2 linked regions of the Phreatobacter oligotrophus genome follow. The protein of the gene in region 1 interacts with the protein of each later gene in a pairwise test. Links are inferred from orthologs where the notes say so. Each region holds a gene or a part of one and is shown in the gene's direction. Other genes may lie near its edges. The genes, in order: ssb and C8P69_RS05340.

What was found.
Region 2: the proteins of ssb (region 1) and C8P69_RS05340 interact in binary tests that used the Escherichia coli proteins (3 or more experiments, as listed by UniProt). The link is inferred for Phreatobacter oligotrophus from one-to-one orthologs.

What each region holds. Positions count from the first base shown.
Region 1 is NZ_PZZL01000004.1:10,608-25,573, forward strand. What follows is about bases 9,068-11,927. They hold ssb (single-stranded DNA-binding protein), read left to right. Parts: upstream 9,068-10,159; coding sequence 10,160-10,696; downstream 10,697-11,927. Other genes in these bases: uvrA (excinuclease ABC subunit UvrA), read right to left, coding at 9,068-9,762; C8P69_RS09875 (GNAT family N-acetyltransferase), read left to right, coding at 10,708-11,220; C8P69_RS23850 (hypothetical protein), read right to left, coding at 11,217-11,594; C8P69_RS23855 (TetR/AcrR family transcriptional regulator), read left to right, coding at 11,674-11,927. Also shown: C8P69_RS09825 (ATP-binding protein), read right to left, coding at 1-869; preprotein translocase subunit YajC, read left to right, coding at 951-1,280; protein translocase subunit SecD, read left to right, coding at 1,329-2,945; protein translocase subunit SecF, read left to right, coding at 2,971-3,927; C8P69_RS09845 (Mth938-like domain-containing protein), read left to right, coding at 3,929-4,327; C8P69_RS09850 (phytoene/squalene synthase family protein), read left to right, coding at 4,334-5,218; C8P69_RS09855 (DUF1127 domain-containing protein), read right to left, coding at 5,222-5,386; C8P69_RS09860 (MgtC/SapB family protein), read right to left, coding at 5,523-6,794; more of uvrA, read right to left, coding at 6,841-9,067; more of C8P69_RS23855, read left to right, coding at 11,928-12,231; C8P69_RS09885 (hypothetical protein), read right to left, coding at 12,235-12,708; C8P69_RS09890 (DUF2306 domain-containing protein), read left to right, coding at 12,799-13,194; C8P69_RS09895 (MarC family protein), read right to left, coding at 13,197-13,826; gyrA (DNA gyrase subunit A), read left to right, coding at 14,038-14,966. UniProt on the Escherichia coli protein: Plays an important role in DNA replication, recombination and repair. Binds to ssDNA and to an array of partner proteins to recruit them to their sites of action during DNA metabolism. Acts as a sliding platform that migrates on DNA via reptation.
Region 2 is NZ_PZZL01000002.1:273,479-288,528, reverse strand. The notes cover bases 158-3,101. They hold C8P69_RS05340 (primosomal protein N'), read left to right. Parts: upstream 158-514; coding sequence 515-2,689; downstream 2,690-3,101. Other genes in these bases: ygfZ (CAF17-like 4Fe-4S cluster assembly/insertion protein YgfZ), read right to left, coding at 2,881-3,101; C8P69_RS05345 ((2Fe-2S)-binding protein), read right to left, coding at 158-326. Outside these bases: more of C8P69_RS05345, read right to left, coding at 75-157; more of ygfZ, read right to left, coding at 3,102-3,741; C8P69_RS05330 (dihydroorotase), read left to right, coding at 3,865-5,193; C8P69_RS05325 (class I SAM-dependent methyltransferase), read left to right, coding at 5,190-5,792; C8P69_RS05320 (DUF2336 domain-containing protein), read right to left, coding at 5,797-6,561; C8P69_RS05315 (hypothetical protein), read right to left, coding at 6,696-7,514; C8P69_RS05310 (hypothetical protein), read right to left, coding at 7,557-7,817; C8P69_RS05305 (TIGR02301 family protein), read right to left, coding at 7,959-8,372; C8P69_RS05300 (NUDIX hydrolase), read right to left, coding at 8,440-8,901; C8P69_RS05295 (hypothetical protein), read right to left, coding at 8,898-9,395; C8P69_RS05290 (SOS response-associated peptidase), read left to right, coding at 9,510-10,256; C8P69_RS05285 (hypothetical protein), read left to right, coding at 10,439-10,726; C8P69_RS24415 (methyl-accepting chemotaxis protein), read left to right, coding at 10,723-12,210; C8P69_RS05275 (FAD-binding oxidoreductase), read right to left, coding at 12,256-13,701; C8P69_RS05260 (5-formyltetrahydrofolate cyclo-ligase), read left to right, coding at 14,509-15,050.

The sequences.
Region 1 (14,966 bases):
ACCATGGCCAGATACTCGTCCTGGCTGCACTTGTGGAAGCCGAGCCAGAGGCCGAAGCGGTCCGACAGCGACACCTTTTCCTCGACGGCCTCGCCCGGATTGATCGAGGTCGAGCGCTCGTTCTCCATCATGTCGCGCGGCAGGAGATGCCGGCGGTTGGAGGTGGCGTAGAAGATGACATTGTCCGGCCGGCCCTCGATGCCGCCTTCGAGCACCGCCTTGAGCGACTTGTAGGAGGTGTCGTCGTGGTCGAAGGAGAGATCGTCGCAGAAGACGATGAAGCGCAGGTCGGTGGCGCGCACCAGCGCCATGAGCTGCGGCAGGCTCTCGATATCCTCGCGGTGGATCTCGACCAGCTTCAGGTTGGCGGAGAGGCCCTCGGCCACCCTCTGCCGGTTGACGGTGGCATGGGCGGCCTTGACCAGCGAGGACTTGCCCATGCCGCGGGAGCCCCACAGCAGGGCATTGTTGGCGGGCAGGCCCTCGGCGAAGCGCCGGGTGTTCTCGATCAGCGTGTCGCGCGCCCGGTCGATGCCCTTGAGCAGCACCATCTCCACGCGGTTGACCCGCGGCACCGGATCGAGGCGCGGTCCGTCGGGGTTCCACACGAAGGCGTCGGCCGCCGCGAAGTCAGGCCGGGGCGGCGGGGCAGGGGCCAGCCGCTCGAGCGCGGTGGCGATGCGTTCCAGAAGAGCGTGGGAGAGGGGATCGGACACGGGATGCCTCCGGCGACGGTCGCGGTCCCATGCACCAGCGTGTGTCCCTGCGCAACCGGACCACTGGAAAGACAGGCGCGCGGCAGCTACATGAGCAGTCCCGACGCTGCGTCCGCGACCTTTCGTTGCGGGGGCGTGGCGGCATCGTTGCATTCGACGCCTTCGTGGCTATAGTCCGCGCCGAAATTCCGCCCTGCTGCGCCTCCGAGCGGGGCCTTCCCACGAGGATCCTTCATGTTCATTACTCCGGCCTTCGCCCAGACCGGTGCGGGCGGCACCAACGACATCCTGATGTCGATGCTGCCCTTCATCCTCATCTTCATCATCATGTATTTCCTGATCCTGCGCCCCCAGCAGAAGAAGGTGAAGATGCATCAGGAGATGATCGGAAACCTCCGGCGCGGCGACCAGGTGACGCTGTCCGGCGGCCTGATCGGCCGGATCACCAAGGTGGTCGACGACACGACGATCGAGCTCGAGATCGCCGACAACGTCCGCGTTCGCGCCGCCAAGCAGTTCGTCTCGGAGCTGCGCTCGAAGAGCGAACCCGCCGACGAGAAGTGAAGCCACTCCGCACCGGCCGACCCGCCGACAGCCGAGGATGACCGATCGATGCTGAGCTTCACCCGCTGGAAGGCGACGCTGATTCTCATGACCGCCTTCGCGGTCATGCTGCTGGCGACGCCCAACCTCATGCCGCAGTCTTGGGTGGACAAGCTGCCGCGGGCGTTGCGCACCCACATGACCCTCGGCCTCGATCTCCAGGGCGGCGTCGACCTGCGCCTGCAGGTCGATTCGGACGAGGTGCGGCGGACCATGCTGGAGAACCTGCGCGACGACGTGCGCCGCGTGCTGCGCGATGCGCGCCTTCAGGTCCAGAACATCGGCTTCCAGGGCAACGCGGTCGTCGTGCGCCTGCGCGAGGGCCAGAACGGCGACCTCGCGCTCACCGAACTGCGCAAGATCCCGCAGGCGATAGGCGGCGCCTTCTCGACCACCGGCCAGTTTGATTCCGAGGTCTCGCGCTCCGGTGACACCTTCACCGTCACGGCCACCGATGCCGGCATCCGCGACAAGGTCTCCCGCGCCGTCACCCAGTCCATCGAGGTGGTGCGCCGCCGTATCGACCAGCTCGGCACCACCGAGCCGGTCATCCAGCGCCAGGGCCTCGACCGCATCCTCCTGCAGGTGCCGGGCGAGAAGGACCCGCGCCGCCTGAAGGACATCCTCGGCCAGACCGCGAAGCTCGAATTCCGCCTCGTCGACCAGTCCATGACGCCGGAACAGGCGATTTCGGGCCGTCCGCCGGCCGACAGCGCCATCCTCTATGAGGAGGTCAAGGAGGGGAATCGCGTCGTCCAGCAGATCCCCTACGTGATCCAGCGCCGCGTCATCGTCTCGGGCGAGGAGCTGATCGACGCCCAGGCCGCGTTCAACGCCCAGCAGGCGGAATGGGTGGTGAGCTTCCGCTTCAATGCCTCGGGCGGCCGCAAGTTCGCCCAGACCACCACCGAGAACGTCAACCGGCCCTTCGCCATCGTCCTCGACAACAAGGTGATCTCGGCGCCGGTCATCCGCGAGCCGATCCTCGGTGGTTCTGGCCAGATCTCCGGCCGCTTCACGGCGGAGAGCTCGGCGAACCTCGCCCTGCTGCTGCGCGCCGGCGCGCTGCCCGCTCCGCTTACCGTCGTCGAGGAACGCACCGTCGGCGCCTCGCTCGGCCAGGATTCGATCACCTCGGGCACCCGGGCCGCGATCATCGGCTCGATCTTCGTGCTGGTCTATATCTTTGCGACCTATGGGCTTTTTGGCCTTTTCGCCAACATCGCCGTCATCGTGAACGTCGTCATGATGTTCGGCCTGCTCAGCCTGATCGGCGCGACGCTGACGCTGCCCGGCATCGCCGGCATCGTGCTGACCGTCGGCATGGCCGTCGACTCCAACGTGCTGATCTTCGAGCGCATCCGCGAGGAATCGCGCGCCGGCCGAAGCGTCATCGCCTCGATCGATGGCGGCTTCACCAAGGCCATGGGCACCATCATGGATGCCAACGTCACCCAGCTCCTCACCTCCATCATCCTGTTCTACCTCGGAACAGGCCCGGTGAAGGGCTTCGCGCTGACGCTCGGCCTCGGCATCGTCACCACCATGTTCACCGCCATCACCTTCACGCGCTACCTCGTCGTGCTGTGGCTGCGCTGGTTCAAGCCGGCGCGGGTGCCGATGTGACCGGACGGCAGGGAGACTGAAGACCGTGCGCCTGCTCCGACTCATCCCGGACGACACCAAGTTCGGTTTCATGCGGTTCCGTCCGATTGCCTTCGGCATTTCGGCCTTCATCGCCGCTGCGACCATCATCGGCTTCCTGACGATCGGCCTGAACATCGGCATCGATTTCAAGGGCGGCACCCTCGTCGAGCTTCAGACGAAGCAGGGCAACGCCAATCTCAGCGAGCTGCGCACCCGCCTGCAGGCCGCCAATGTCGGCGACGTCCAGCTGCAGGAGTTTGGCGGTCCCAACCTCGTCATGCTGCGCTATGGCGAGCAGCCCGGCGGCGAGCGGGGACAGCAGGCGGCCTTGCGCCGCGTCACCGGCCTGATCGAGGCCGATTACGACATCCGCCGCACGGAGGTCGTCGGTCCGACCGTGTCGGCCGAGCTCGTCCAGATGTCGGTCATCGGCGTGATCCTCTCGATCCTCGCCGTGCTGATCTACTTGTGGTTCCGCTTCGAATGGCAGTTTGCCGTGGCGGCGATGATCGCGACGCTGCACGACGTGACGGCCATCATGGCCTTCTACATCTTCACCCAGTCCGATTTCGACATCACCTCGATCGCCTCGGTGCTGACCATCATCGGCTATTCGCTCAACGACACCGTCGTGGTGTTCGACCGAATCCGCGAAATGATGCGCAAGCACAAGAAGATGCCGGTGGCCGAACTGCTCGACATCGCCATCAACTCGACCCTGTCGCGCACCACCATCACTGCCACCACGACCTTCCTCGCGCTGCTCGGCCTGTTTTTCTTCGGCGGCGAGGTCATCCAGGGCTTCACGGCCTCGATGCTGGTCGGCGTCATCATCGGCACCTATTCGTCGATCTTCATCGCCTCGCCCATCCTCATCTATCTCGGCCTGCGCACCGGCGGCTTCGGCGCCACGCGCCAGGCGGAGGAGGAGGGCGACGCGGCGGCCAAGGCCCGGGCCTGACGTGGCCCGCGGCGAGCCGATCCGCGTCCTCCACGACGGCTTCGTCCCCGGTCGCTTCGCCATCGACGCCTATGGGCGAGGCGGCTTTCGCTTCGCCGACATGAGCCATCGCGGCTCCATCCTGGCGCTGCCCTCGGGCATTCATGCCTGGCCAGTCATGTCGCTCACGGATGTCGGCGTGGAGAGCTTCGACAAGGCCGTGGCCGAGCGGGCCGCCATCGATGTGCTGCTGCTCGGCACCGGCCCGACCCCAATTCCGGTTGATGATGCGATCCGCTGGATCCTGCGCGATGCCGGCATCGGCCTCGAGGTCATGGCGACCGGCGCCGCGGCGCGCACCTACAACATCATGCTCGGCGAGAATCGCCGCGTCGCTGCCGCCCTCATGGCGGTGGATTGAACCGGCATGGACGTTCCGCCCCGGCCCGAGGCTCTCACTGCTGCCTTCGCCCATTGCGACGCGGCCGTGCGCGAGGGCGACAAGGACCGCTGGCTCGCCAGCCTCTTCGCGCCGGAAGACAGGCGCGCCGACCTTCTGGCGCTCTATGCCTTCAACCTCGAAGTGGCCTCGGTGCGCGAGCGCGTGCGCGAGGCGCTGCCCGGCGAGGTCCGCCTGCAATGGTGGCGCGATGTGCTGGAAGGCGCGGGGCGGGGGGACGTCCAGTCCCATCCCGTGGCCGCCGCCCTCCTCGACGTGGTGCAGCGCCACCGCCTGTCGGTCGCCCCGCTTGTCGCCTTGATCGATGCGCGGGTCGCCGATCTCTACGACGACCTCTTTCCGACCGTCGGTGATCTCGAAGGCTATTGCGGCGAGACGAGTTCGGCCGTGATGCAGATGGCCGCCCTGATCCTCTGCGGAGGCGACGATCCCCGCTCGGCCGATCTCGCCGGCCATGCCGGCATCGCCTATGCGGTGGCGGGGATGTTGCGCAGCTTCGCGCCGCTGGCTGCCGCCGGACGCGTCCAGCTTCCTGCGGAGATGCTGGAGGCACAGGGCGTCACGCGCGAGGACATCGTCGCGCGGCGGAAGCCGGAGGCTGTGCGGTTGGTCCGGAACGAGGCGATCGCCCTTGCGCGGCGCCATCTCGCGGCGGCCGAAGCGGCGATGAGCGGCGCCGATCGGCGGACGCTGGCGGCCTTCGTGGGTCTTGCGACAGTCGGGCCGCGGCTCGACCGTCTCTCGCGGCATACGGATCCCTTTGCGCCGGCCCCCGACCTGCCGCAATGGCGCAGGCAATGGGCCATGTGGCGCTGGGCCCGGCGCTGGGCGCGGCAGGATCGCCGCGCCTGATCGTCAGGCGGCGTCGGCAACCTTGCGGGCGATGTACTCGATCTCGCCGCGCTGGAAGCCGAGGTCGGCCAGGGCGCGGTCATCGAGCTGGGTCAGCTCCTCGCGGGTGCGCAGGTAGACAATGTGGGCCTTGAAGCGGGCGATCAGGGCGTTGAGCAGGTACAGCATGGCGGACAACCTCGAACGGACAGACGATCATTCGTTCGCGAACGATCTGACGCTTACATAGTCATTTTGCTGCAGTTGCGAGATGAGAAATTGTGCACCGCAGCTATGCCTTGGGCACATGGGGCGTTAACGGCGATTAACCAAGCATCGCCAAGGCGATGAAGGTCGCCGCGCCGGCCGCGAGCGCGAGGCCCGAGACCCCGGCGAAGATCGCCCCGAAACGTCCCGACCCCAGCGCCAGTCCGTAAGCCGCCTTGGCCAGGGTGTTGGCCGCGACGGCGATCAGCATGGCGCGGGCGGCGGCCTCGACGGTCAGGCCATGGCCGGCAAGCCCCGCCGCGGTGATCACCGGCGCGTCCACGTCGGCAAGGCCGGAGAGGGCGGAGACCGCGAAGACGCCCGCATCGCCGAACCAGGCTGCTCCCGCGCGCGTGGCGAAGGCGATGGCGCTGAGCAGGACGGCCAGCTGGATGACCCGCCAGAGATCGAAAGGATTGGTGGCGGCGGCCTCGGCATGGTCGCCGGTGTCCCGGCGCGCCAGGATGAGCGCGGCTCCTGCGGCGACCAGCGCACCGGCGCCAAGGGCCGGGCCCACCAGCGGCAGGGCCGCTGGCGCCAGTGTCGCGATGATCAGGCCGGTCCGGACATACGAGACGACACCGGCCGCCAGCGCTCCGGCCGCGAGGCGCGGCGCATCTCCGCCTTCGGCGGCGTGGCGGGCATTGGTGATGGTCGCAGCCGTCGAGGAGAGAAGCCCGCCGACCGCTCCGGCCACGAGCTCGCCGTGCCGTTCGCCGAGCAGCTTCACCGCGACATAGCCCACGAAGGAGATGGCCGCGAGCAGGATGGCGAGCGTCCAGATCCGCGCCGGCGAGACCCCGCCGAAGGGGCCGATGGGGTCATTCGGCACGAGCGGCAGGATGACGAAGGTCATGGCCAGCAGCACGATGGCCGCCCGCAGTTCCGCGAAGGTGAGCGCCTCGACGAAGCGGTGAAGCCCCTCCCGGGCCGCCAGGATGCAGACGAGGATGACGCCGCCCGCCCCGGCGATCCGGAGATCACCGATCACGGCCAAGGCGCCGAGTGCGAAGGGGACCATCGCCGCGGCGACCGAGGTGACGGAGAAGCGTCCCTCGGCGACCTGTTCGCGATACTGGAACAGGCCGAACACCGCGGAGAGGCCAAGGAACATGGCGGCGAGGAGCAATCCGCGCAGGCCCTGCGCGCCCAGCGCCTGGTCCAGCGCGGCCGACAGCCCGCCAAGTCCGCCGATCAGCGTGAAGGTGCGCAGTCCCGCCGTGCGCTGGCCATCGCTCTCGTCGCGGTCGCGCCAGTGCCGCTCGGCGCCGACCAGCGCCCCGATGGCGATGGCAATGCCGAGACGCTGCGCCAATTCGAGGTCTGTCATCATGGGTCCTGGCGACGGGACGCGTGACGTCCCGCCGGGGATCCTATCACTCCGCCGCCTCGCGCTTCACCTTGATCGGCCGGCGCTCCAGAACCTCGGCGAGGAACCGGCCGGTATGGCTGCGCTTCTCGCGGGCGATGACCTCGGGCGGCCCCTCGGCCACCACTTCGCCGCCGCCGTCGCCACCCTCCGGGCCCATGTCGATGATCCAGTCGGCGGTCTTGATGACCTCAAGATTGTGCTCGATGACCACAACGGAATTGCCCTGCGCCACCAGCTCGTGCAGCACTTCGAGGAGCTTCGCCACGTCGTGGAAGTGCAGGCCGGTCGTCGGCTCGTCGAGAATGTAGAGGGTCCGCCCGGTCGAGCGGCGCGACAGCTCCTTCGACAGCTTGACGCGCTGCGCCTCGCCGCCCGAGAGCGTCGTCGCCTGCTGGCCGATATGGATGTAGCCGAGGCCGACCTCCGACAGGGTCTTCAGGATGTCGCGCACCCGCGGCACCGCCTTGAAGAACTCGACGCCCTCGTCGACGGTCATGTCGAGCACGTCGGCGATCGACTTGCCCTTGAACACCACCTCAAGCGTCTCGCGGTTGTAGCGCTTGCCCTTGCAGACGTCGCAGGTGACGTAGACGTCGGGCAGGAAGTGCATCTCGATCTTGATGACGCCGTCGCCCTGGCAGGCCTCGCAGCGGCCGCCCTTGACGTTGAAGGAGAAGCGCCCGGGCTCGTAGCCGCGCGCCTTGGCCTCGGGGAGGCCCGCGAACCATTCGCGGATCGGCGTGAAGGCGCCGGTATAGGTCGCCGGGTTCGAGCGCGGCGTGCGACCGATGGGCGACTGGTCGATGTCGATGACCTTGTCGAGATGCTCGATGCCCTCGATGCGGTCATGCGGGGCAGGGGCCTCGCTCGCCCCGTTCAGCTTGCGGGCGATGGCCTGGTAGAGCGTGTCGAGCAGCAGGGTCGATTTTCCGCCGCCGGAGACGCCGGTGATGCAGGTGAAGAGCCCCAGCGGGATGTCCACCGTGACATTCTTGAGATTGTTGCCGCGGGCGCCGACGACCTTGAGCGCCCGGCCCTTCTGCGGCTTGCGTCGCTTCGGCAGCGGCACGCCCATCTCGCCGGTGAGGTACTTGCCGGTGAGGGAGGCGGGATCGGCCATGATCTCGGCCGGCGTGCCCTGCGACACGATCCGACCGCCATGGATGCCGGCGCCGGGGCCGACATCGACGACGTAGTCGGCCTGGAGGATCGCGTCCTCGTCATGCTCGACGACGATGACGGTGTTGCCGAGATTGCGCAGGCGCTTGAGGGTCCCGAGCAGGCGCTCGTTGTCGCGCTGGTGCAGGCCGATGGAGGGCTCGTCCAGCACGTAGAGCACGCCGGTGAGGCCCGAGCCGATCTGGCTGGCGAGGCGGATGCGCTGGCTCTCGCCGCCCGACAGCGTGCCGGAATTGCGGCCGAGGGTCAGGTAGTCCAGGCCGACATCGACGAGGAAATGCAGCCGCTCGCGGATCTCCTTGAGGATGCGCGTGGCGATCTCGTTCTGCTTGGCCGTCAGGCGGCCGGGCAACTCGTCGAACCATGCGCGCGCGCCGCGCACCGACATCTGCGAGACCTCGCCGATGTGGACAGCGCCGACCTTCACGGCGAGCGCCTCCGGCTTCAGGCGGAAGCCGTTGCAGGCCTTGCACGGGACAGCCGAGACGAAGCGGGAGATTTCCTCGCGCGCCCAGTCGCTCTCGGTCTCCTTCAGCCGCCGCTCGAGGTTCCGCACCACGCCCTCGAAGGTCTTGGTCGTCTCGTAGGACCTGAGGCCGTCGTCATAGCGGAAGGTGACGGTCTCCTCGCCGGTGCCGAAGAGGATGGCCTTCTTCGCGACCTCCGGCAGCTTGTGCCAGGGCGCGGTGAGCGAGAAGCCGTAGTGCTTCGACAGGGCGTCGAGTGTCTGGGTGTAGAAGGGCGAGGTGGACCGGGCCCAGGGGGCGATGGCGCCCTTGCGCAGCGACAGGTCCTTGTCGGGGATGACGAGGTCCGGGTCGATCGTCTGCTCGACGCCGAGGCCGTCGCAGGCCGGGCAGGCGCCGAAGGGGTTGTTGAACGAGAACAGCCGCGGCTCGACCTCGGAGATGGTGAAGCCCGAGACGGGGCAGGCGAATTTTTCCGAGAAGAGCAGGCGCAGCGGCTCGCCACCCTCGGTCTTGCTGTCGGCGAACTCGATCACGGCGATGCCGTCGGCGAGCTTCAGCGCCGTCTCGAAACTGTCGGCGAGGCGTGTGGCCATGTCCGGCCGCACGACGATGCGGTCCACCACCACGTCGATGTCGTGCTTCAGCTTCTTGTCGAGGGCCGGGGCATCGGCGATCTCGTAGAAGGCGCCGTTGATCTTGACGCGCTGGAAGCCCTTCTTCTGCCAGTCCGCCAGTTCCTTGCGGTACTCGCCCTTGCGGCCGCGCACGGCCGGGGCGAGCAGGTAGAGGCGCGAGCCCTCGGGCAGGGCGAGGGTCTTGTCGACCATCTGGCTGACCGTCTGGCTCTCGATCGGCAGACCGGTGGCCGGCGAATAGGGCACGCCGACGCGGGCCCAGAGCAGGCGCATGTAGTCGTAGATCTCGGTGACCGTGCCGACCGTCGAGCGCGGGTTCTTGGAGGTCGTCTTCTGCTCGATGGAGATGGCCGGCGACAGGCCGTCGATCTGGTCGACATCCGGCTTCTGCATCATCTCGAGGAACTGCCGCGCATAGGCCGAGAGGCTCTCGACATAGCGGCGCTGGCCCTCGGCATAGATCGTGTCGAAGGCGAGCGACGACTTGCCCGAGCCGGACAGGCCGGTGAACACCACCAGCGAGTCGCGCGGAATCGTCAGGTCGACGTTCTTCAGATTGTGCTCGCGCGCGCCGCGCACCGAAATGAAGCGGGAGTCCGGGCGGCGGACGTCGTCGCTGAACTTGTCGAACAGATCGCTCATCGCAACGGGCTCACGGGCGGCGGCAGGCGCGCGGGAAAGGGTGACGCTTAAACGGGACGGCGGCAGGGGCATGGCAGCAGGATGCCGGCCGCTCCCTCCGTCCAAAGGTAGAAACGCTCGAAGTGGAAAACCAGACCTGTGCCGTCACGGGATGTGTGCCGTGCACCAGAATCGTCGCGTTGGGGACCTCGGGTGCGGAACCTGACGGACCTTGCGGGCAAAGACAAGAACAAATATAGAACGAATGACCGCTGGCCGATCACGGAGCGGGTGGTTGGGGATATCCGAGGGTTTTCCGTCGGGACGCGGTGACGCATCGCGCCGAACGTGGGAAGCCTCGCACCTCGTGAGCGCAAGGCGCCCCGGGCCTCAGGCCGCGGGGAAAGGGAGAGCGACGATGGCAGGCAGCGTCAACAAGGTCATCCTGATCGGCAATCTGGGGCGCGACCCCGAGGTTCGTCGCCTCAACAACGGCGAGCAGGTCTGCAACCTGCGCCTCGCCACCACCGAAACCTGGCGGGACAAGGCCTCCGGCGAGCGCAAGGAGCGCACCGAGTGGCACCAGGTGGTGATCTTCAACGAGAACCTGGTCCGCGTCGCCGAGCAGTACCTGAAGAAGGGCTCGAAGGTCTATGTCGAGGGCCAGCTTCAGACGCGCAAATGGACCGACCAGTCCGGCGTCGAGAAATATTCGACCGAGGTTGTCCTGCAGCGCTATCGCGGCGAGATGACCCTGCTCGACGGCCGCGGTGGCGGCGGGGGCGGCGGCGACTATGCCGACGAGGGCTTTGGCGCCTCGGGCGGCGGTTTCGGCGGCGGCCAGGTCGAGGGCCGCGGCTCCATGGGTGGCTCCGGGGGGCGACAGGAAGCGCCGCGGCGGTCCGCTGCGCCTGCGGGCGGCCGCCGCATGGACGATGACGAGATCCCGTTCTGACGCCTGCCGCGATGAGCGATGTGCCGGTGACGGTCGCCCTGAGGCGGGCGACCGCCGACGATCTCGGCTTCGTCATGGCCACCGAGCGCCTGCCGGAGCATGAGAGCTTCATCGGTCGCTGGAGCGCCGATCGCCATGGCGCCGCCATGGCCTCCGAGGATTTCGCCTATCTGATCGCGCTGGCGGAGGGCGAGCCGGTCGGCTTCGCCATCCTGCGCGACCTGACCGATCCCCACGGCAATGTCGGGCTTCAGCGCATCGCCATGGTCGCGCCGGGCAGGGGGCTCGGGCGGGTCTTCCTGGCGTCCCTGCTCGACTGGGTCTTTCGGGAAACGGCCTGCCATCGCCTCTGCCTCGAGGTCTTCACCGCCAACACCCGTGCCCGCCATGTCTATGCGAGCCTCGGCTTCGTCGAGGAGGGCATTCTGCGCGAGGTCGTGCGCCGGGCGGATGGGACGCGCGTTGACCAGGCGCTGATGTCGATCCTCAGGCCGGAATGGCTGGCGCTGCGTTCGGCGGACTAGCGCACGGCAAGGAAGCAGAGCGCCCCGACGGCGAGGAAGACCGGCCAGGCGATGTGACGGCCGCGGCTGAGGGCGAGGATCGCAACCCCGTGGAGCACGAAGGTGACGCCGATCCCGATGATCGCGATCCGGCCGGCTTCACCCTGCGGGGCCAGGGCAAGCGCCGCCAGAACCACAGCCATCCCGGTCCAGGCGAGCGAGGTGATGTGCCAGGCGTGGCGCAGCACCTGCCGCAGGAAGGCGCTCTTCAGAACGCCGACGCGCGGTTCGATCGCGAGCAGCGGACCGATCAGCCGCCTCTCGCCGATCCAGGAATGGACGATGCTGATCGCGACCGTGAGAACGGCGGCGGTGAGAAGGGCGACGCTGCTCATGACCATCTCCATACGGGTGCGTATGGATACGCTAGGGCTGACTCTTGCCCGCGTCAATACGGCAGCGTATGGAATGCGCATGAAGGACAGCCTTGATCGCTCGGCCTGGGTTTCGGCGGGTCTTGCGGCCCTCGCCGACAAGGGGCTCGACTCGGTGCGCGTCGAACGGCTCGCGACCGACCTCAAGGTCACCAAGGGCAGCTTCTACTGGCACTTCCGCGATCGCGCCGACCTGCTCGCCATGATGGTCGAAGCGTGGCGGACATCCGCAACCGCCGACATCATCACCCGGGTCGAGGCCCGGGCCACCGCTCCGGCGGACCGGTTGAAGGCGCTGTTCGCCACGGTCCTGCGCGCCGACGGGCGCCTCGAAATGGCGATGCGCGACTGGGCAGCGCGCGATGCGGGCGTGGGGGCGGTGGTGGCCGAGACCGACGCACGCCGCGTCGCGTATGTCGAGGCGCTATTCGCCGCCATCGGCGTGCCGGGGGCGGAGGCCGGTGCCCGAGCCCGCTTCGCCTATCAGGCGCTGCTCGGCCATTTCCGCATGGGAGCGGGCGCGGCGGACGAGCGCGCCCGTGAAGAGCGCGCCCGCGAGGCGCTGGAGATCATCCTGCCGCTGATGAGCCGGCCGTGACCATCACACCACCCGCGGCGCCAGGATGGTCCACAGCGCCCGGCCGCCAAAGAGGCCTGCGGCAAGGCCGGTGACGGCGCCGAAGGCCATGCCGTAGGACCAGCCCGACACCGCCGCAGGCGCGATTGCGGTCATGGTGCCGTGGACAAACTTGGCGGTGAACAGGGTCATCATCAGCACCAGGGTCAGGCTTTCCCCGCCAAGACGCACATGGCGCGGCCCCTTGGCCAGGAGCCAGCGCCCCTGCAACCAGTAGCCGACCGCGGCGCCTGCAGCATAGGCGAGTGCGTGGGCCGCCAGCGCCGCGCCCGAATGCGGCAGGGCCAGCAGGGCGGGCAGGGTGAGAAGGCCGATCGCCGGCAGCAGATAGACGATGGTCAGCGGGATGGTGCGCTCCTGCCGCGAGCGCCAGCCGACCAGGATGAGGACGGCGAGGAGCGGCCAGACCCACAGGGGTGCGGAGGTCAGGATCAGCATGGGAAATCTCCTGGGATGAGCGATGTAAATGAACTTGACATGAGAAAATGAGAATGTAAATAGCATTCATATTGCCCACGGAGACGGACCATGACCCTCGCACCGCTGCTCGCAGCCCCCCTGGCCATTCAGCTCCATGCCATCGCCGCCCTGTCGCTAATACCACTGACCCTCGTCCAGCTGGGCCGCCGCAAGAGTGGCGTCTGGCACCGGCGCGTTGGCTGGGCCTGGGTGATCCTGATGGCGATCACCGCCGTGTCCTCGTTCTGGATCCACGGCATCCGGCTGTTCGGCCCCTTCAGCCTCATCCACATCCTGTCGGTGATCACGCTTCTAACCCTCGTCCATGCGATCCACGCCCGCCGCACCGGCAACATGCGCGGCCATCGCCTGGGGATGCTGGGTGTGACGGCGGGCTGGGCCGGGGCAGGGCTCTTCACCCTGCTGCCCTACCGCATCATGGGACAGGTGGTCTTCGGCGGCTGAAGTCAGCCGCGGAACACCGCCCTGATGCCATCGATGACGAACTGCACGGCCAGCGCCGCGAGGATGATGCCGAGGAGCCGCGACACCACGGCATTGCCCAGCGTCCCCAGCAGCTTGTTCATGCCCTCGGCCATGGACAGGCAGATCCAGGCGACGAAGACCACCACCGCCAGCACGCCGATCAGCGTCGCCATCATCACCGTGCTGCCCGCGGCCTGACCGGCGAGCAGCAGGGTCGCGGTGATGGCGCCGGGGCCCGCCAGCAGCGGGATCGCCATGGGGAAGGCGGCGACGTTGACGATGTGCTCCTTGTCGATGGCCTCCTTGGCCGTCTCGCTCTTGCGGCTGGCGCGCAGCCCGAAGACCATCTCGAAGGCGATCCAGAACACCAGGAGGCCGCCGGCGATCCGGAAGGCCGGCAGGGAAATGCCGAGCATCCGCAGGAGCCAGTCGCCGAAGAAAGCGCAGGCGGCAAGGATCAGGAAGGCGATCAGGCAGGCGCGCCAGGCGACCTGCTGGCGCTGCGCGGCGGAGAAGCCCTGGGTGACCGCCAGGAAGATCGGCACAAGCGCGATCGGCTCGACGATCACGAACATGGTGACGAGGGCGCCGGTGAGGAATTCGAGCGTCATCGGGACCCTGTTCTGCCGCTGTTTCCGGGAGATTGTGACCCCGCGAGACCCGCGTCGTCCACAGGGCTGACAGGAACCTTTCCAACCCATTGAAAACAGGGCGCTATCTGGTGCCCTGAAATCGCCGCCGGGGTTGGTTATCCCGAGCGGAATCGGATAGAAGGTCCGGGTCCCGCGGATGGCCTCCATCCGCCCCATCGGAAGAGTTCTCTTGGCCGAAGACGACGACAAGACGCCGGCGGGCGCCACGCCCACCGACCCGACCGAAATTCGCCCCGTCTCGATCACGGACGAGATGCGGCGGTCCTATCTTGACTATGCGATGAGCGTCATCGTCAGCCGTGCGCTGCCCGATGCCCGCGACGGCCTGAAGCCGGTCCACCGCCGCATCCTCTACTCGATGCACGAGAACGGCTACGAGTGGAACAAGCCCTATCGCAAGTCGGCCCGCGTCGTCGGCGACGTCATCGGTAAGTACCATCCGCACGGCGACCAGTCGGTCTACGACGCCCTCGTCCGCATGGCGCAGGACTTCTCCATGCGCGTCGAGCTCATCGACGGGCAGGGCAATTTCGGCTCGGTCGACGGCGATCCTCCGGCGGCCATGCGTTACACCGAGGTGCGCCTCGAGAAGATCGCCGGCGAGCTGGTCTCCGACCTCGACAAGCAGACGGTCGATTTCCAGGACAACTACGACAATTCCGAGCGCGAGCCGAAGGTTCTCCCGGCCAAGTTCCCCAACTTGCTGGTGAATGGCGGCGGCGGCATCGCCGTCGGCATGGCCACGAACATCCCGCCGCACAATCTCGGCGAGATCATCGATGCCTGCATCGCCACGATCGAGAAGCCCGAGATCGAGATCGAGGAGCTGATGGACTATGTGCCGGGGCCGGATTTTCCGACCGCCGGCCTCATCCTCGGCCGCGCCGGCATCCGCCAGGCCTATCTCACCGGCCGTGGTTCGGTGGTCATGCGCGCCCGCACCTCGATCGAGACGCTGCGCAAGGAGCGCGAGGCGATCATCGTCACCGAGATCCCGTATCAGGTGAACAAGGCGCAGATGCTGGAGCGCCTCGCCGAACTGGTGCGCGAGAAGAAGGTCGAGGGCATCTCCGAATTCCGCGACGAGAGCGACCGCGA
Region 2 (15,050 bases), on another replicon or contig:
GCCGCAGTCTAGCACCGTTCCAGAAGCATGTGACAAGCCGGTGGACACCCGCCGCACCGCGGCCTGGCGTCGCCTCACTCGGCGGCGATCATCAGCGCAGGCGCGGCCTCGTCATGGCCGGCGCAATCGCCCACCGGGCAGGTGCCGCAACCGCCGACGCCGGCCTCGCGCAGGATGGCGCGGATGGTGCGGGCGCAGCGCCCGCATTCCGGGCTGCAGCCGAGGCAGGTATAGACCTCGCCGACCGCGCGCGGGCAGTCCGGGCCGTCGCCGAGGCAGGCGCGGATGTCGCGGTCACTGAGCACGTTGCAGTGGCAGACGATCAAAGGCGAACTCCGGCGCAGCCCGCAAAGTTGACTGCGACAGTCAGCTATTTACTCCGGCCAACCGCTGGCTGCAATCCGTTGGGAAAACATTGGAAACATTCCAGGGTGAAACGCCGGTGTCCGTCGCCGGTGCTGGCCGGACATCGCCGCCCATTCCCTTCGCGGCCCGGCCGCGCTAGGCCATCCCCATGACCGCGCCGCTCTATGCCGACGTGCTGATTCCGGTCGCCGTCGACCGGCCCTACAGCTACCGTGTCCCGGCGGGGATGACGCTTGCGCCCGGCGACGTCGTCGCCGTGCCGCTCGGCAACCGCACCACGATCGGCGCGGTCTGGAGCCTGCGCGACGAGCCCGGCGGTGTCTCGCACAACCGGCTGAAGGACATTGCCGAGCGCTACGACGTGCCGCCCGTGCCGCATGCGGTGCGCCGGCTCTGCGACTGGCTGGCGGATTACACGCTGGCGCCGCGCGGCATGGTGCTGCGCATGGCGCTGCGCGATCCCGATGACCTCGCCCCGCCGAAGCCGCGGGTCGGCATCCGCGTCACGGGCGAGACCCCGGGCCGCATGACCCCTGCCCGGGGCCGCCTCCTCGCCCATTTCGCCGATGGCCTCGCCCGCGCCAAGGGCGAGGCGGCGCGCGAGGCCGGCGTCTCGGCCTCTGTCGTCGACGGCCTGGTCGACGAAGGCGTGCTGGAGGCGATCCTGCTGCCGCCTGAGGTGCTGGCGCGGCTGGAGCCGGACCATGCGGTCGCCGCCCTCAACGATGCCCAGCACGCCGCCGCGCTCGCCCTCTGCGATGCGGTGGCGGCCGAGCGGTTCTCGGTCCAGCTCCTCGATGGCGTCACCGGTTCGGGCAAGACCGAGGTCTATCTGGAAGGCGTCGCCGAGGCGCTGCGCCGCGGCCGTCAAGTTTTGATCCTCGTCCCCGAGATCGCGCTGACCACCCAGTTCCTCGACCGCTTCGCCGCCCGCTTCGGCCATCGTCCCGCCGCCTGGCACTCGGGCGTCGGCGTGACGAAGCGCGGCCGGGTCTGGGCGGGCGTTGCCTCCGGCGAGGTCCAGGCGGTGGTCGGCGCCCGCTCAGCGCTGTTCCTGCCCTTCCGCGACCTCGGCCTCGTCGTCGTCGATGAGGAACACGAGGGCGCCTACAAGCAGGACGATGGCGTCCACTACCACGCCCGCGACATGGCGGTGGTCCGCGCCCACCTCCAGTCCATCCCCGTCGTGCTCGCCTCGGCGACGCCCTCGGTCGAGAGCCGCGTCAATGCCGACCGCGGCCGCTACCGCCGCCTCGTCCTGCCCGAGCGCTTCGGCGGCCATGCCATGCCGAAGATCGCCACGGTGGACCTGCGCACCGCCGGCCCCGAGCGCGGGCGCTGGATCGCCCCGGCGCTGGAGCGCGAGATCCGCGCCACCCGCGAGGCCGGCGAACAGACGCTGCTCTTCCTCAACCGCCGCGGCTATGCGCCGCTCACCCTCTGCCGCACCTGCGGCGAGCGCATCCAGTGCCCGAACTGCTCGGCCTGGCTGGTGGACCACCGCTTCCGCCGCCGGCTCGTCTGCCACCATTGCGGCTACAACACCGCCCCGCCGGAGCAATGCCCGAAATGCCAGGCGGTCGACAGCTTCGTCGCCTGCGGTCCGGGCGTCGAACGCCTTGCCGAGGAATGCGCGACGCTCTTCCCCGAGGCGCGCCTTCTGGTGCTGTCCTCCGACATGGCTGGCGGCGTCGAGCGCATTCGGCAGGAGATCGAGGCGGTGGCGCGCGGAGAGGCCGACATCGTCATCGGCACGCAGCTCGTCGCCAAGGGCCACAACTTCCCGAACCTCGCCCTGGTCGGGGTCATCGATGCCGATATCGGCCTCTCCAATGCCGATCCGCGGGCTGGCGAGCGCACCTTCCAGCTGCTCCAGCAGGTGGTCGGCCGCGCCGGCCGCGCCAAGGACGGCTCGCGGGCGCTGATCCAGACCCACCAGCCGCAGCACCCGATCATCCAGGCCATCGTCAAGGGCGACCGCGAGGGCTTCTACGAGGCGGAGATCGCCATGCGGGAGGCTGCGGAACTGCCGCCCTTCGGCCGGCTCGCCGCCCTGGTCATCTCCGCCGAGGCGCTGGGGGATGCGCAGGCCTATGCAAGGATGCTGGTGCGCGCCGTGCCGCCGACGCCGGAGGTGCGGGTGCTGGGGCCGGCGGAAGCGCCGCTGGCGCTGGTGCGTGGCCGCCACCGGGTCCGCCTGCTGGCGCGCTCGCCACGGGCCTTCGACCTCTCGGGCTGGATGCGCGGCTGGCTCTCCTCGGTCGAGGCGCCGCGGGGCAATGTCCGGCTGGAGATCGACGTCGACCCGCAGAGTTTCCTGTGAGGCAGGACGGCCCCACCAGTGAGCATGGAAAAGAATGCCCCACCCTGACCCTCCCCTCTGGCGAGGGGAGGGGACCATGACGTCGCGCTACTGACGGCACCGGCTGGGCCAGGCCCCACCGTGTCGGAACAGCCTCGGCACCGTGGTCTCCCTCCCCTCGCCAGAGGGGAGGGTGCGGGTGGGGCCTTTGATCAGGCCTCCGCCTCGCCCGGCCATGCAAACCTGGCCCAGTCCGGCTTCACCGGCACCAGCGGAATGCCACCGGCGGTGATCGGCTCGCCGGCCTCCGCCGCTTCCGCCACGCGGTCGAGCCGGAGCTTGGCGAGGCCGCGGCCGTGGACAGAGGAGCCCATGACGCCGACCTGCTTCTCGCCCGCCATCACGTCCAGCCCCTCCATGGGCGGGAAATCGGCGAAGGTCACCGGAACGACCCGGGTGCGGGCCGTGCCGCGATGCTGCATCCGGCTCACCACCTCCTGGCCGACATAGCAGCCCTTGGCGAAGTCGACGCCGGCGAGCTGGTCCATGTCGGCTTCATGCGGAAAGGCATCGCCATAGACGAAGTCGCGGCCGCCGGCCGGAATGCCGAGGCTGATGCGATGCGCCTCATAGTCGCCGGTCGCGGCAGGCGGCTCCGCTGGCTTCGGCCCGATGACGCGCCAGCCGAGCGCCGGATGGCGCGGATCACGCACCGCGAGACCTTCGGCCGCAGGCGGCGCCGCGTCACCCCAAAAGGCGGTGACCGCGAGCGGTCCCGACAGGTCCTCGACCACGACTTTCGCCCGCAGCCGGTAGAAGCCGAGCTTCTTGGCGAGTTCGGCCGCCAGCACGGCCGGCGTGTCCAGGAGGAAGCCGCCGCCCTCGTCGGCAGGGACGCCGATGCAGAGGAAATCCACGACGATCTTGCCTTGCGGCGTCAGCAGCGCCCCATAGCGGGCCTCGCCCGCGCGGAGCGTCTCGACATTGCAGGTGACCAGCCCCTGCAGGAAGCGCGCGGCATCGTCGCCGCTGACACGGACGACACCTCGATCAGACAGGAACGCGCTCGGCATCGATGGTCCTCGCTGGCCGGTCATGGGCATGCGGCATTCGCTTGCTTGGCAGGGCTCAGGTTCTTCGACATAAGCGTGGCGGCGCCGGCGGCAAGGTCCGGCGCGCAGAACGGGAGCCGCGCCATGCCGAATTTCGACGTCATCTACAGGAACGGCACGGTGGTCAACCAGGACGGCGCGGCGCTGCGCGACGTCGGTGTCACGGCTGGCAAGGTGGCGGCCATCGGCGACCTGTCGCAGTCCTCGGCCGGCGAGGTGGTGGATTGCACCGGCCTGCACATCCTGCCCGGTGTCATCGACAGCCAGGTCCATTTCCGCGAGCCGGGTCCGACCCACAAGGAGGACCTCGAAAGCGGCTCGCGCGCCGCCGTCATGGGCGGCGTCACCGCTGTCTTCGAGATGCCGAATACCGATCCGCTGACGATCTCCGAGGCGGCCCTCGCCGACAAGGTGAAGCGCGCCACGGCGCGGATGCATTGCGACTTCGCCTTCTGGGTCGGCGGCACCCACGACAATGCCAAGGACGTGGGTGAACTGGAGCGCCTGCCGGGCGCAGCCGGCATCAAGGTGTTCATGGGCTCCTCCACCGGCTCCCTGCTGGTCGAGGACGACGAGGGCGTCTCCTCGATCCTGAAGAACACCCGCCGCCGCGCGGCTTTCCACTCCGAGGACGAGTATCGCCTGCGGGATCGCAAGGGCGAGCGCATCGAGGGCGACCCGCGTTCCCACCCCGTGTGGCGCGACGTGACCGCGGCGCTGATGTGCACGGAGCGGCTCGTCACCATCGCCCGCCGGCACAACGCCAAGATCCACGTGCTGCACATCTCCACCGCCGAGGAGATCGACTATCTCGAGCGGCACAAGGACGTCGCGACCTGCGAGGCGACGCCGCATCACCTGACCCTCGTCGCCCCCGACTGCTACGAGCGGCTCGGCACCCTCGCCCAGATGAACCCGCCGGTGCGTGACGAGCATGCCCGCCGCGGCATCTGGCGCGGCATCGTCGACGGTGTGGTCGATGTGCTCGGCTCGGACCATGCGCCGCACACGCTGGAGGAGAAGGCCAAGACCTATCCCGCCTCGCCCTCCGGCATGACCGGCGTGCAGACGCTGGTGCCGACCATGCTCGACCATGTGAATGCCGGAAAGCTGACGCTGGAGCGCTTCGTCGACCTCACCAGCCACGGCCCGTCCCGCATCTTCGCCATCGCCGGCAAGGGCCGCATCGCCGCCGGCTATGACGCCGACTTCACCATCGTCGACATGAAGCGCAAGGTGACCATCACCAACGACTGGATCGCCTCGAAGAGCCGCTGGACGCCCTATGACGGCAAGACCGTGCAGGGCTGGCCCATCGGCACGATCATCCGCGGCCGCCGGGTGATGTGGGAGGGCGAGCTGGTGACCCCCTCGGGCGGCGAGGCCGTGCGCTTCCAGGACCGCGCTCCGTGACCACCGCCTCGACGGCGGGCTATGGCCGCGAGGCGGATCACCTCGCGGTCCAGTACGAGAGCATCACCTTCGAGCAGGTCCACGCCCCCGTCCTGCACCTGCTCCCCGAGGCGCCGGGCCATGCGCTGGACATCGGCGCCGGAACCGGCCGCGATGCCGCGGCGCTCGCCGCGCGCGGCTTTTCGGTCGTCGCGGTCGAGCCCACTGCGGAGCTGCGTGCCCACGGCGCGCGGATCCATGCGGGACGGCCGATCACCTGGCTCGATGACGGCCTGCCGGATCTCGCCGTGCTGGCCGGACGGGCCGAGCGCTTCGACCTGATCCTCCTCACCGCCGTCTGGATGCATCTCGACGCCGCCGAACGCGAGCAGGCCATGGCGCGGCTCGCCGATCTCGCACAGCCGGGCGCCCGCATCGTCATGACGCTCCGCCACGGGCCCATCCCTGAGGGCCGGCGCATGTTCGAGGTGTCGGCGGCGGAGACGGTGGCGCTCGCGTCACGTTGCGGATTGGGCAGCCTGTTCGAGGCCAGCCGCCCCGACATGTTCGGGCGGCCGGGCGTCACCTGGTCCGTGCTGGTCCTCTCGCCCTCGGCGTGATGCGTCAGACGAAGCGCACGCCGATGTCGCGGCCATCCTGCCAGACGGGCTCGCAGGGACGCTGAACGGCCGCACTGGCGAAGCTGAGGACGAGGCGGCCGGTCGGCCGGGCCATGGCCGCCAGCGTCAGTCGCGCGCCGGTCTTGGAAATATCGATCAGCCGGCAGCGCACCGGCTTCTCGCCGTCCTCGCGATGGAGTTCGGCGGGATATTCCACCGCCTTGCGCGGGGCCTTCCGCAACTCTTCCAGCCGCGCCTTCTGCCGCTTTTCAAGGTCATGCCGGGCCTGCGGCGACAGCGCGACGCCGGGGTTGCGGGCGAGCGTGCGGATGACGGTGCGGTTGCCCCGCTCGACCAGGCTTTCGGCCACGGCGGGAGTAATGCTCCGCCGACGGCTGATGGCGAGCAGATGGGAGTGACCCTTGCTGTCGATGATCTTCAGCAGGGTCTCGTCCGAGAGCTGGGGCGATTTCATCAGCACCGGTGAGGCCACCTCGGCCCAGTCGTCGCCGGCAAGCTGCTCGATCACCAGGCGCGGCGCCTTGGGATCGCCGGCGATCCGCTCGGCGATGGCGATGCGCCCCTCCGGCGTGATGTCGACGATGAGCCGCGCGATGACCTCGTCCACCGTCACCGCCTGCTCGGCCGTGTAGCTGTCGGCGTTCTCGGCGAAGGTGTCGATAAGGCGGTTCACCTTGTCGGTGAGGCCTTCGCGCGCGCGATGGGCGACGATGTCGTCGATGACGTGACGGGCCGATGTATCGGGCATGTCGGCATTCCCGCGAGGCCGCTGCGTGCGACCGGACCCCACCGACCTACCTCCCGGGCCCTTAACGCCATCATAAGCGGGACCGCCGCCGGGACGTCACGTGACCCTAGGTCATCCGCAGGGTTAACGCTCCGTCATTCTCCCGCGAGGAAGAAGTGGACCGTGCCATCCGGCCCGATGCCGAGCCGCCAGAACACCCAGGATCCCAGCGTGCGCATGTCCCGCACGTCCTGCGCCGTCATCAGCCGGTAGAGATCGACCGACTGGCGCGGCGAGAGGTCCGCCAGCGGCACATGGGCGAGATAGGGCCAGACATACATCTCCTGCGGCGTGCCCTTGTTGATGAGGGCGGGCGGCAGGTCGAGGATGTTGAGCAGGATGGCGAGGATCTCGCGGCCCTCGCCGTCGCCTGATGCCTTCTTCCAGAAGGCCACGGGGTCGCGCTCGCCGCCCCGGGTGAAGACGGGCAGCGTCTCGTTCATCTGGAAGACGACGCCGAGCCGGCCGATATCGCCGGAGCGCGCCGCGAGCATCAGCCGCTCGCGCATCGATCCGACGCGCTCCCTCAGGTCCTCATTGTCGGGAAGCACCTCGACCGAGGCCGGCCGCGGCGGGGCCGGGCGGCGGGCATTGGGCGTCGGCACGGGAGCGCTGGCCGCCGGCGGGGCCGGCACTGGCGTCGCTGCCGGAGGAGGGGAGATCGGTGCCGAGGGAGCCTGCGTTGCCGCGGGGGGCGGCGGCGGGGCGGGCTGTGCCTGTGCGGCGATGGTGGATGAGGCCGGCGGGTCGCCCGGACCGGGCGTCACGTCACGGATGGTGGCGCGCAGCGGCGTCGCCGGGACGGCCGGCTCGACGATTCGCGGCGCCTCGCGCGGCATGATCCGGATAACCGCGACGCCGAGCACCACGGTCGTCACAAGTCCCGTGAGAAGAGCCAGCCTGCGAGGGTCCACGTTGCGTCCCGGAGCCTCTGCCGTTGGGGGAGCGAGACCAGCTCAGTGCGAGGAGCGGTCCACGGTGAACTCACCGGCGCGCACCCGTTCGGCGAGACGGTCGGCGAAGGTTGCCGTCGCCTCCTCGCCATAGGTCGCGACCATTTCCACGAAGGAGGCGAAGATCGCCGCCTGCGCGATGCAATCGATGTCGAGCCCGTCGAGCCGGGCCTCCGCGAAGGCCTCGGAGACGTAGCCCATGGCGGCGTGGCGCTGGTCCTCGGCTTCGGCCGAGCGGGCGGGCGTCGCGGGAGAAATGTACATCATCACGTCCACTGGCGGGCCCGTTGATCGGGCCTGTCTCGTCCACGGACCGTAGCATGGCGGCGCCCGGGCGGCATCCGTTTCTGACCAGAAGGTTAACGTGCGTGAAGAATCTGGCGGTGTCTCCTGTGTACAACGCCGTCAGTTGCCGTAGCGGCTCGTGAGGTCCGCGACGATGCGCCGGGCTTCGGTGACGTAACGGCGCGTCGCCACCCGCGCTGCGGGGGTGCAGGTGCGGTGCGTCTGCTCGAATCCGCCATAGCCGCGGTTGAAGGCCTGGACGAGCCTTTCACGCCGCTCGCCGCCCGCCGCCTCGGCATCCAGCAGCGCCTGCATCTCGCGCCGCCAGGCGCCTTCCTCCGGCCCCTGGCAGAGCGTGCGCAGGTAGTGCAGCGCGCCGATGATCTCGGATAGGCGGAGGAGTTGCGGCTCGTAGGGCGCCTGCAGCGCGGCAGGCGGCATGGCCGCCTCGGGCGCCGGCGCGCGGGCCGGCTGAGCCGCCAGCGGCGCGCTGGCGAGGACCGCGATGGCGAGGGTGGCGAGAAGCCGGGTCATGCGGGAGATATGCGGCAGGCCGGGCCGCGCCGCAACGAAAAGCTCCGCCGGTGGTTGACGGTGGCGCTCAGCGCGCCGCGAGGGCGATCGCCGCCTCGAGCGTCGCGATGAGCCCGTCCGTCGTCGGCAGGGCGCGGGCCCCGGCGAGGGTCACCCAGCGCACGTCCGTCGCCTCGTCCGAGCGCAGGCCCTCGCCGCTTTCCCAATGGGCGGCATAGGTGAGGACGACGAAGTGGCGCTCGATGCGGCCATCAGCGTCCCGGGCGATGATGTCGCGCGCCCCGCACAGGCCGATCGGGCTGGCCAGCACGCCGACCTCCTCCATGAGCTCGCGGGCGGCGGCCTCGGCCAGCGTCTCGCCGACCTCGACGAGCCCGCCCGGCAGACTGTAGAGCCCCGCGCCGGGCGCCCGCGCCCGCTGCGCCACGAGGACATTGCCGTTGCGCACCACGGCGGTTGAGACCGCGAGGATGGGGCGGGCGGGATAGGCGCGATCGGCCGCCATGGCCGAGCCGGCGGCGGTGCTCACCGGGTCATCAGCGCGTCGACCGCGTCCTGGGTCGAGGATTCGTCGGCGCCGGCAATGCCGTTCATGACACCGGCAGCGCGGGTCACGAGATGCTTGAGAAGGTGGGCGGCTTCCTCGGCAACCGCGCCGCCGAGCGGCGTGCCGCCATGCAGCCGGAGCTGCGCCAACGCATCCAGCATGATGGTGTCCATCTCGGCCACCAGCACGAGGAAACGGCGCTTCGGGCCGGGCGGCGCCGCCGCGAAGGCGGCCAGCACCAGGTCCTTGTCGCGATAGCTGGAGCGCACGAAATGCTCCTCGTAGGTCGCCGGCTCCCAGGTGAGCACGTCCTCGAGGCAATCGGGCATGGAGGGCACCAGCTCGAGCAGCATGATGACCTCGTTGAAATGGTTCAGGTAGTCGGTGGCCAGCCACGTATCCGGATGGATATTGGCGGCGCGCAGCCGTTCCGGCGTCAACGCGCTATCGGCCTCCTGGCGAACGACGTCGAGCATAGACAGTGAAAACCCCCGATCCTAGATGTCTATGAGCCATGGGTGCGGTGAAGGAAGGCTTAAAGCCCTTCCGTCGCGGCAGAACCGCAAGGCGGGACGGATCGCGAGGACCTCATGTGCGGGCGCTACGCCATCAAGACGATCCCGGAAGTGATGCAGCAGGCCTTCGGTTACGATGACCGGCCGAACTTCCCGCCGCGCTACAACATCGCCCCGACCCAGCCCGTGCCCGTCGTCACGATCGACCATGGCAAGCGGCGGTTCGTGCTGATGCGCTGGGGCTTCATCCCCGGCTGGGTGAAGGACCCCAAGGACTTTCCCCTCGTCATCAACGTGCGCACCGAGACGGCGCGCGAGAAGCCGTCCTTCCGCAACGCCTTCGCCCGCCGCCGCGCGCTCATGCCGGCCGACGCCTTCTACGAGTGGCATACACAGGGGCGCAGCAAGACGCCCTACATGGCGCGCCGGCCGGATGGCGGGCTCTTCGCCTTTCCGGCGCTGTGGGAGACCTGGACTTCGCCGGATGGCTCGGAGGTCGACACCGTCGCCATGATGACCGCGCCGGCCGTGCCGCCGCTCGCGGCGATCCACCATCGCACCCCGGTGATCCTCGACCCCGCCAACTGGGATGCCTGGCTCGATCCGGCGACAACTCCCGATGAGGCGGCCGCTCTGCTGGAGCCGCCCGTGCAGACCGAGCTGGAGCTCGTCGCCGTCTCGACCGCGGTCAACAAGGTCGCCAATGACGGCCCGGAGATCCAGGCGCCCGTCTCGGCCCCTCTGTCGGTGGCGCGGCCTGAGCCCGCCCGGCGCGCCAGCGCGGCCGCCGAGCCACCGCGGCAGGGACGGCTCTTCGACTGAGGTTGCCGGTAAATGAACACCTTCAATTGATGGTTAAGTTTTCTGCAACCTGTTCCGGTGAAATATGGTTGTCGCGGCCGCCCCCATCCGCGTCGTGATCCTCTTCGCCGGTCCCTGGTACCATGCAGCCTCCCCGACGGTCCTCCGCTCGGACTGCCCTCGTTTTGCCGCTGGCTGCAGCCGTGAGCCTCGTCACGCCGCTGGTCTTCGCCGCGGCTCCGCGTGACGGGCGCGCGGTCGCCGTCATCGCCTGGTCGGGCGACAACGGCGGCGCCGCCGCCATCGCCGCGCGCGCGGACGGAACGCTGCACAGCGCCTCCTCGGGAAACCGCGTCGTGATCGCCAGCGCCGGGACCCCCGGTTTCGTCGCCCGTCTCTATGCCGCCGGCGCGGGCCTCGTCGTCGACGCGGCCCTGGCGACGGCCTGCCTGTCTCCACTCATGTCTCTCACCGTGGTGCGAACCCCATGACCTTCAGCACGACTGCAACGACCGTCGAGGCGTCGCCGACCCTCGACAAGCTCCGCGTGACCGTCGCGCGTGTCATGCAAGGCGTGATCGTCAGCCTCTCGGCCGTGACGCTCGCTGTCCTGGTGGCGCGCGGCGGCGCCCTGATGCTCGGCGCGCTGTCCGTCGTCGTGGTGTCGGCCGCCGGCCTGCTCGCCATCGGCGGGGGGCGCACGGACGCCGCGGCCCGCATCGCCTCCTCCCTGTCGGGCGGTGCGCTGGTCGCGCTGCTGACCTTCGCCATGGAAGGGTCCGTCTACCAGATCGACATGCACATGGCCTTCTTCGCCGGCCTCGCCATCGTGGCGCTGTGGTGCTGCTGGCACTCGGTCGCCGCCTATACGGCGCTCGTGGCCGTGCATCATCTCGGCCTCAACTTCATCTACCCCATGGCGGTCTTCCCGCAGGGCGGCGATCTCGTCCGCGTGGTGATCCACGCCGTGATCCTCGTCGCCCAGGCCGTGGCGCTCGCCTGGCTCTGCAATCGCCTCGCGAATGCCTTCGTCGTCTCCGACGGCGCCGTGCAGGAGGCCAAGGAGGCGGCGAGCCGGCTTGAGGCCGCGACCGCCGAGGATCGCTCCCGCGCCGCCGACAAGGCCCGCCACCAGGCCGATCTCGAAAAGGCCATCGCCGGCTTCAAGGCCGAGATCGCCGGTGTCATCGCCAAGGTCCGCGGCGGCATGGCGGAGCTCGGCACGGCCGCCGCCACCGTCCGCGGCGCCGCCGCCGGCACGGCCGACACGGTCCAGGCCGCCACCAGCTCGGCCCGCGCCGCCGTCACCAATATCAGCGCGGTGGCCGGCGCCAGCGACCAGCTGTCCTCGTCGGTCGGCGAACTCGCCCATAAGGTCAGCGAGACCGCCGGCGTCGTGCGGGAACTCGCCGGCGAGGCCCACGCGGCCAACGGCAACATCGCTGAGCTCTCCGGCGCCGCCGAGAAGATCGGCGCCGTGGTGGCGCTGATCCAGTCCATCGCCGAGCAGACCAATCTCCTCGCCCTCAACGCCACGATCGAGGCGGCCCGGGCCGGCGATGCCGGCAAAGGCTTCGCCGTCGTCGCCTCCGAGGTGAAGTCGCTGGCCGTCCAGACCTCCAAGGCAACGGAAGAGATCGCCCAGCAGATCGGCTCCGTGCAGAACCTGACCGTCGGCGCGGTCGGCGCCATCCGCGCCATCACCGAGCGGATGGAGCTGATCGACCGCAACGCCTCGGCGCTGGCCGCGGGGATCGAGGAGCAGGCGAGCGCGGTTGAGGAGATCAACCGCAGCATCGCCGAGGCCAATGCGCTGACGCTGCGCATCGAGCAGGCCATCGGCGATATCGCCGGAAAGGCCGAGGTCTCGGCCTCCTCGTCGCGGGCCATGGACGACACGGCGCGGGCGGTCGAGGCCTCCGCCGGCAATGTCAGCACCGCGGTTGAGGGCTTCCTCGGCAAGGTCGCTGCCTGAGGTGGCGACAGCTCCCGCCGCGGCCTTCGGGCCGCGGTGGTCCGGTCAGAGCACCTTGCCGGGATTGAGGATGTTCTTCGGGTCGAGGACCGCCTTGACCTGCCGCATGATGTCCATGGCGACGGGGTCCTTCACCCCCGGCAGCAGGTCGCGCTTCATCCGGCCGATGCCGTGCTCGGCGGAGATCGAGCCGCCATGCTTCGCCACGATGTCATGGACGATGGTCTGCACCCGGTCCCAGTGGTCGAGGAAGGCGGCCTTGTCCATGCCGACGGGCTGGCTGACGTTGAAGTGGATGTTGCCGTCGCCAAGATGGCCGAAGGGCACGGGGCGGCAATCCGGCATGTAGGCGAGGCATGCCGCGACCGCCTCGGCGATGAAGGCCGGGACCGCGGCGACGGGCACGGAGACGTCGTGCTTGATCGAGCCGCCCTCCATCTTCTGCACCTCGCTCATCCCCTCGCGCAGGCGCCAGAAGCCGTTGCGCTGGTCGATGGAATCGGCGAGCGCCGCGTCGGTGACGATGCCCTCCTCGAAGCCGGCGGCGAGGATCTCCTCCAGCGTCTCGCGCATGCCGGAGGCCGAGGCGCTGGAAAGCTCCATCAGGCAGTACCAGGGCGAGGGCTCGGCCAGCGGATCGCGCGCACCGGCGAGGTGCTTCAGCACGAAGTCGAACAGGTTGCGCGGCATCAGCTCGAAGCCGGTGACGGAGGGGCCGGCGCGCTCCTGCGCGGCGTTCAGGAGGGCAAGGCCCGCCTCCGCCGATGGGACCGCCACCCAGGCCGCCTCGATGGAGCGAGGGGCCGGATAGAGCTTCAGCACGGCCGCGGTGATGATGCCGAGCGTGCCCTCCGCCCCCATGAACAGGTGCTTCAGGTCGTAGCCCGTATTGTCCTTCTTGAGGGTCCTGAGGCCGTGCCAGATGCGGCCGTCCGCCAGCACCACCTCGAGCCCGAGCACGAGGTCGCGCGCCATGCCATAGGCGATGGCCTGCGTGCCGCCGGCATTGGTCGAGAGATTGCCGCCGATGGTGCAGGAGCCCTTGGAGCCGATGTTGAGCGGGAAGAGCCGGCCGACCTCGGTTGCCGCGTCCTGCGCCTGCTGCAGGGTCACGCCGGCATCGACCGTCATGGTATTGCCGGCCGGATCGACGGCGCGCACCGCCGTCATGCGGTTCAGCGAGATGACGATCTCGGCGCCGGTCTCATGCGGCACGTGCCCGCCGACAAGGCCGGTGGCGCCGCCCTGCGGCACGACCGGCGTGCCGGTCTCGTGGGCGAGCGCCATGACCGCCGCGACCTCTTCCGTGTTCGCCGGGCGCACCACCAGCGAGGTGCGGCCGATATAGAGGCCGCGGTCGTCGCGCAGGTAGGGCGCCTGGTCGTTCGCGTCGGTGATGGCGTAGCGGTCGCCGACGATCGCCTTGAAGCGCTGGATCAGCGGCTCCGGCATCGGCGGGGCGAGGGCGGCGACGGGCTTCGGCAGCGGCATGGCTGGCTTCCTGCGACGGCGTGTCTTCGGGCGAGGCTTCTTGCGCCGCGCGGGCGGGAAGCGTCAACGGGGCGGGAGGGATGGGAGCGGTGAAAATCGCGCGAGCGAAAAAGGCGGGAGTGGACGGGGAGGGGTCTTCCGCCGGCTGATGATCCGACCTATCTCTGACCTCGGAGCTGCGACGTACGTCAGGACACACATATCCCCGGGGCCTTATCGATCTTGAGGGAGCTGTCCCTGCCCTTGTCCGTGGACTTGGGCAACACGGCGCCCACCTACTTAGGTAGGTTCCCGGGATCGATCGTCCAACGGCAGAGTGGCTCCACTGAATTCGCGGGCGGCGTGGCGATGGCGACAAGGCCGCCGGCTGCCGTGCGGCTGAAGGCTCGATAGCCCACGCCCCCCGTTCCTGGCTCCCGAACCTCCCCCCGTCATGCCCGGCCTTGTGACGGGCATCCACGACTTCTCTTCATGGCGCGGTGTTCAAGGCGTGGATGCCCGGGATAAACCCGGGCATGACGGGGAGGGCGGAGCCCGATCCCGCCGCCTTACTTCTCCAGCTCGGCTTTTCATGCCCCACCCGCACCCTCCCCGCGCTGCGCGCAGGGAGGCAGACTTCGACCTCCCGGTCATACTGGGGCGGTTGGGCCTGGCCCCACCCTCGCCGGCAGTGAAGCGACGCCGTGGTCCCCCTCCCTGCGCGCAGCGCGGGGAGGGTGCGGGTGGGGCCATTGCATCCATGGTCCTCAATGCTCGACCGACGCGAGGCCCGGTGACACCCCGGCTGCGCTCCGCTACTCCTCCCCCATGACCGCTCCCACCAAGGCTGACCTGCGCGCGGCCGCCCTCGCGCGGCGCGATGCCCTCGACCCCGCCGCCCGCATCGAGGCCGCCCTCGTCCTCGCCGAGACCTTCCCGCTCGACCTGATCCCGGTCGCCGGCCGGGTCGTGTCGGGCTTCCTGCCCATCCAGTCGGAGATCGATGTCCGCCCGCTGATGGACCGGCTGCGCCTCGCCGGCGCGCGCCTCGCGCTGCCAGCCTTCCCGGACCGCAAAGGCCCGATGATCTTCCGGGAACTCGTCCGTGGCGCAGAGCTCGTCCCCATGGGCTTCGGCACCTACGGCCCTGGCCCCGAAGCCGCGGAGGTCTTCCCCGAGGTGCTGATCACCCCCCTTGCCGCCTTCGACGCGCGCGGCAACCGGATCGGCTACGGCAAGGGCCATTACGACCGCGCGCTCGCCGCCCTCGACGAGAAGGGCCGGCGCATAGCCGTCGGCGTCGCCTTCGCCTGTCAGGAGGTTGACGCGGTGCCCCACGAGCCCCATGACCGGGGTCTCGACTTCCTCCT